Regions from separate parts of the Bacillus sp. OTU530 genome, predicted to be linked through region 2. Evidence: riboswitches for the same ligand, from Rfam matches in the RefSeq annotation. Region 2 holds a riboswitch; the other holds the start of a gene.
What was found. A riboswitch is a leader RNA that binds a small molecule or an ion and turns the genes downstream of it on or off. The one in region 2 is predicted to bind S-adenosylmethionine.

Region 1 (3,143 bases), on a different contig from region 2:
TAACTGTAACTGAAATAGCTGTCATATAGATGGTTTCTTGCGTTGCATCGATTAGTTTTTCCAATTTAATTAGCTCTAACCACTCATTGTTCATATTCGACCACCTCAACTTCTACCATCTTACCTCGAATAAAAGCAATGGCTCTTACAATCTCCTCATTCTCACCCTGAAGCTGAACAAACAATGTCCCATAGGAGCCTTTTTGCGTTTGGGAAATTTCTCCTTGCAAAATATTAACATCCACTTCAAAATGACGAATCAAATCCGTAATAAGGGGCTTCTCCGCAGTATCACCAACAAATGTTAATTTTACAATCTTTCCGTCTGGATACTTATGAAGCAGTTGTCCAATTGTTTCTCTTGCTTCATCTGATTCAGTAACCTGCTGCACAAACTTTTTGGTTGTTGCATGTTTGGGATGTTTGAATACTTCCAGAACTTCGCCTTGCTCCACAATGTTCCCGCTCTCAATAACAGCCACACGATGGCAAATTTTTCGGATTACATGCATCTCATGCGTAATAAGTACAATCGTCAAGCCGAGTCTTTCATTAATATCAACTAATAAATCCAAAATAGAATCTGTTGTTTGCGGATCAAGAGCAGATGTTGCTTCATCACACAGCAGTACCTTTGGATTATTTGCAAGCGCACGCGCTATGCCAACACGTTGCTTTTGCCCGCCGCTAAGCTGTGATGGATACGCATCTCCCCGTCCCTCTAGTCCAACCAAACGAATAAGTTCATCAACACGTTTTTGGCGCGCTTCTTTTGGAACCCCAGCGATTTCTAATGGAAACGCTATGTTTTCGCGTACCGTACGGGACCAAAGAAGATTAAAATGCTGGAAAATCATCCCGATTTCTTGACGAGCCTTGCGCAGCTCCTTGCCACGAATCGCAGAAATGAGACGCCCTGCCACTGTAATCCGGCCGGAAGTGGGCTTTTCCAGCTGATTCAGCATACGTATTAATGAGCTTTTCCCAGCTCCGCTATATCCAATAATGCCAAAGATTTCTCCTTGGCGAATCTCTAAATTTGCATCATGAACAGCTGTAACTGTTCCACTTTTTGAACGGTAGATTTTCTGGACGTTCTCTAGTAGAATCAATATCCTCTCACCTCTTCATTACATCATATTTTACAGTAAAAAAACCTCTCTGCTTCAGACAAGCAGAAAGGTTTCGAACAATCGCCGTATATCCTTTCCTCTCATCTCTCAAAGCATTCGCTTCGCAGGAATTGGCACCATTTCAACATGTGCTGACGGTTGCCGGGCTTCACAGGGCTCAGTCCCTCCACCTCTCTTGATAAGAGAACATCAAATATAAATTACCTGATGTGTTTCATGTTTTATCATATCATTGAAATTCTATCAATCTCACATATCTATGTCAACAATAATAAATTATTATTTTAAGAAACTCATAAAGTAAATTATGCCATGATTTTAATACATTTCTCTATACTTAAAATACAGAAAATTATTATTTTTGAAATTTTTTAAAAAAATATAAATATGCAAAAAAAAAAGCGAGCATTTAAGCTCCCTTTTCTAACGGCTTGCATATATGAAACAGCGATTCTGCCAATAAAAGTGTTCGGTATGATCCTATATACTCCGTTCCCTTCCACCTTAGCAGCAGTTGTAACCGAACAAGACCGCTTACTAAACTATGTAAGTCCTCTTCTTTCCAAAATGTAATCGTATCTGTTCCCTTTACTCCTTCTAACAATGTGATTTCATGGCGTGACATTTTTAAAGCACAGCTTTCTTCCTTAAACCGAAAACACATAACCTTTTCCTCCAAAGGCAAAAGCGGCTCTAAATGCTGCTGAGTGCTTGCATAATTTGCAAACGACCGCAACAATGCTTGTAACGTCATTTCCATCACTCCTCGTGAATAAGGTGTTGTATATATTTTCCATTTATTCACAGAGCAACCCTTTAATAATAGCTCGACATTTTCTTCTTATTTCTTAGGCAATATGTCGAGTTTTTGCAATTCATTATAAATAAAGTCTACTGACTGGAACGCGTACATTCGTTTCGCAACAATGCCGCGCTTGAAAACAAGCAGGCACGGCACACTTTCAATCTCATATCGCTCCGCCAAATAAGGAGCATAATTGAGATTGACCGTACCGACTGTAAGCTCAAGCGCCGCCTCTACAACTGTTAACATCCTCTTCGCAAGCTGGCACGTTCCACACATGGGCGTCTGCACATAAAGAACTGTTGCTTCTTCCTCTTGAATGTTGCTTTCCACATCTTCCCCTGTCCATTCAATCATTCACGTCATCCTTACTTTAAAAATTCTGCATACACGTCTATATCTGCTCCAAGCAACACGCTTGCAAGGTGCTGCACTGGTGCTGTCGCTACTTCCCGGTACGTACGGTCAATATACAAATGTTCTGCATGCGGGAATTCACGCTTGAATTGCCTGCGAAGCTTCTCGCCTGCTTCATCTGCATCAACCAGTATGTACACCTCTTTATCATAGAGCTTGTCAACAAATTCGTCCATTTTAGATGAACTGATCGTTCCATTTGTGCATACGATTTCTACAGGCTCTTTAATAAGATTTGCAATTTTCTTCTTATCGGATCTTCCCTCAACAATTATCACTTTTTCCATTTCCATCACTGTGCATCACCCGACTAATGTAGACTATGATACAACCTTAATATATAGTATATTCTTTCTTTTCGTCTTGTTTCCTGTTTTATCGAAACTGACCATACGCAAATATTGTCAATTTTGCTAAAGAAAACTCGTCGATTGGCAAACCGGCAGGCGCAGACAGAGACGTAGTTGCACTTACACTTTATTCCTAAAATGTCCCGATATGTCGAGTTAACTTCTCGTTGGAAAATTTATATTTTTTTAAAGTGTAAAAAGCAAGAAGGAGACGGTTTGTCCGTCTCCTCATTCTTCACCCTTGATTTGTCATTTTCTCATATTGCTCAGCAGTTAATAAGCTATCAAGCTCAGCTGCATCCGCAAGCTCAACAACTACCATCCACGCACCTTCGTACGGAGACTCATTCACAAGCTCAGGGCTATCACTTAGCTTTTCATTTACTTCCACAACTTTACCGCTCACAGGCGCATAAAGTTCAGAAACTGTTTTCACGG
Region 2 (3,143 bases):
CCAAGCATCAAACGGGCTTAATACAGCACCGGATGCGTTATGGTAATAACCAATTTGCTGACATAGCTCCTCGCCTTTTGCTACAACCAAACCGCTTAATACATCGTTATGTCCAGCGAGATACTTTGTGCCGCTGTGAATTACAATATCTGCGCCAAGTAAAAGTGGCTGTTGCAGCACTGGCGTATAGAATGTGTTATCTACAATTAAAAGAAGATCATGTTTTTTCGTGATTTCCGCGACAGCCGCGATATCAGTTACTTCCATTAAAGGATTGGTAGGAGTTTCCACAAATACAGCCTTTGTGTTCTCGGAAATTGCTGCTTCTACTTCCGCTAGGTTATGCGTATCAACATACTTAAAGCGAACACCCCATTTGTTTTCATGCTCTGTAAATAAACGGTACGTTCCGCCGTATAAATCCTTAGATACAATCATTTCATCTCCTGTTTTAAACAGAGAGAGAACAACAAGAATCGCAGCCATGCCAGAGCTGCATGCAAAGCCTTGATCGCCGCCTTCTAGATCAGCGATGGCGCGCTCCAAAATTTTTCTTGTTGGATTTCCTGTGCGAATATAATCGAAGCCAGTAGATTGTCCAATTCCTTCATGACGATAAGCAGTAGAAAAATAAACAGGCGGATTAACCGCTCCTGTAGCTGTTTCGCTGCGGTTTCCAATTTGAGCTAGTTTCGTTTCTTGTGAATACATAGTGCAGTTCCTCCTTTAATAAACAATAAAAGCCTTCTTTGTTGTGAAAGAAGGCTTTGTGCTCGGTGAGAATACCTTCTTATCTCTCAAATTCTGTTAGAATTTGTTGGAGTTAGCACCTTTTTAACTGCATGTTAATGGTTGCTGAGGCGTCGTCAGGCCAGTTCCCTCGACCTCTCTTGATAAGAGAAAAAATTATAAAATTGTAAGTCCCTTATATAATTTATACTAAATACAGTATAAAAATCAATTCCCTTTTTATAATCTTCCGTAAATTCTTTGATTTCAAAAAATGCCATTGACTTCACTCCAGTACACATGCTAAATTAAGTGAAAATTGGGATTTGCTATATGAAGACGATAATGCCGTTTCTATGTTATCATAACCTTAGATGAAAATATAATGCTCTTATCGAGAGAGGCAGAGGGAAAGGCCCGATGAAGCCCGGCAACCTTCAAGCTTGTATGCTTGAAACGGTGCTAACACCTGCAGAACGAATCTGTTCTGGATGATAAGAGGGACATCAAACCCCCTCTTTCTGTCTGAAGAGGGGGTTTCTTACTGAAATCCGAGAGTATATGTTTCGAGTATTGTCAAGCTATTGCGGTCTGCTTCTTTTTGCAAAATAATCCTTCTACTAGTAAGAACAAAAGCACTGGTAGCAGAGAAGAGCTTAAGGAGTATTTCCGTCAGTTAACTCCAGCCGAACCGCTTGGGTTGTTTTGCTACAGGAGCAGGGATGGACCACGTCTGCTTTTCTTATAGTATTTTCCTTCCGGGAACGGAGCTACACATACATTGATTAGAGAAAGAAGGGGAAGAGAATGAGGTTGTTAGAGAGATTAAAGGGAGGCGTCGTACTTGGTGACGGTGCGATGGGAACACTTTTATATTCGCGTGGCCTGCAAAGCTGCTTTGAGGAGCTGAATGTAACAGATCCAGAGCGTATTATCGATATTCATCGGCAATATGTAGAAGCGGGTGCGGACGTAATTCAAACGAATACGTATGGAGCGAACGAAGGCAAGCTTCGTATGCATGGTCTGGGAGATCAAGTATCCCGCATCAACCGTGCAGCTGTACAAAATGCGAAACGGGCAGCGAATGCAGAGACGTTGATAATTGGAACAATCGGCGGTATGAAGCATATCGGCGGCGTTACGCTTAACGACGTAGAGCGTGAATTTATGCTTGTGGAGCAGGCGAATGCCTTGCTTGGAGAAGGTATAGACGGCCTCCTGCTTGAAACATTTTACGATGAAACAGAGCTGCTGCACGCACTTCGTATTTTACGAAAAGAAACGAATGTACCGATTATCGCGCAGCTTGCTTTACATGAAGTGGGACTTACACAAAGCGGAACATATGCGGAAATAATTCTAGCTGAGCTCCTTGAGCAAGGAGCGGATGTGGTAGGTCTTAACTGCCGCCTTGGCCCGCTTCATATGATTGAATCACTCCAATTGATGTCTATTCCAGAAAAAGGCTATTTATCTGCATATCCAAATGCAGGCTTGCCGAAATATGCAGATGGTCGTTACACTTACGAGGGAACTGTAAAATATTTTGAGGATACAGCCGAGCAGTTTGTGAAGCAGGGAGTGCGCCTTTTAGGAGGCTGCTGCGGTACAACGCCTGAGCATATAAGAGCGATGAAGCAAGTGCTTGCAAATGCGGCACCTGTTCTTGAGAAAGAGCGTCATGCTCGTCCGGCTCCTGTTGTTGTGAAAGAGGCGCCTTCAATCCAGAAGGCTACCCTAGCGGAAAAAGCTAAAAAGGATACGACGATTATCGTTGAGCTGGATCCGCCGAAAACGCTGAATACGCAGCTCTTTTTTGAAGGAGCAAAGGCACTAAAACGTGCAGGAGCGGATGCGGTCACGCTTGCTGATAATTCACTAGCTAGTCCGCGTGTTTCCAATATGGCGATGGGCGCGCTTTTGGCTCGTAACGATATCCCGGTACTGACGCATTTAACATGCCGTGATCATAATTTAATCGGATTGCAATCCCATTTGCTTGGATTATCAGCTTTAGGCCTTAATGAAGTGCTTGCGCTCACAGGTGACCCTGCGAGAGTCGGGGATTTCCCTGGAGCAACATCTGTATATGATGTTTCTTCCTTTGAGCTGATTCGCATGATTAAGGAAATGAACGAGGGACGTTCTCCGTTAGGAAAAACGATTGGACAAGCGACAACCTTCTCAGTAGCAGCTGCCTTTAACCCAAATGTACGTCATGTGGATGCAGCTGTACGAAGAATGGAGAAGAAGATCGAAGCGGGTGCGGATTATTTCTTAACGCAGCCAGTTTATGATCTGGATGTGCTTCATCGAACATATGAAGCGACAAAACATCTCGAGCAGCCTATATATATTGGAATTATGCCGCTTGTAAGCAAGAAAAATGCAGATTTTCTCCATTATGAAGT

Region 1: linked by a shared signal. The riboswitch ahead of AAHB12_RS19570 (methionine ABC transporter ATP-binding protein) and the one ahead of AAHB12_RS00055 (bifunctional homocysteine S-methyltransferase/methylenetetrahydrofolate reductase) in region 2 are both predicted to bind S-adenosylmethionine.

Annotation. Positions count from the first base shown of each region.
Region 1 covers NZ_JASATP010000029.1:27,307-30,449, forward strand. Annotated here, with positions in the region: gene AAHB12_RS19565 (methionine ABC transporter permease) at 1-94, opposite strand, end outside; gene AAHB12_RS19570 (methionine ABC transporter ATP-binding protein) at 84-1,112, opposite strand; SAM riboswitch class I at 1,211-1,318, opposite strand; gene AAHB12_RS19575 (hypothetical protein) at 1,543-1,887, opposite strand; gene AAHB12_RS19580 (thioredoxin family protein) at 1,975-2,295, opposite strand; gene AAHB12_RS19585 (toprim domain-containing protein) at 2,307-2,651, opposite strand; gene gcvH (glycine cleavage system protein GcvH) at 2,941-3,143, opposite strand, start outside.
Region 2 covers NZ_JASATP010000001.1:8,788-11,930, forward strand. Annotated here, with positions in the region: gene AAHB12_RS00050 (methionine biosynthesis PLP-dependent protein) at 1-711, opposite strand, end outside; SAM riboswitch class I at 788-900, opposite strand; SAM riboswitch class I at 1,118-1,230, shown strand; gene AAHB12_RS00055 (bifunctional homocysteine S-methyltransferase/methylenetetrahydrofolate reductase) at 1,537-3,143, shown strand, end outside.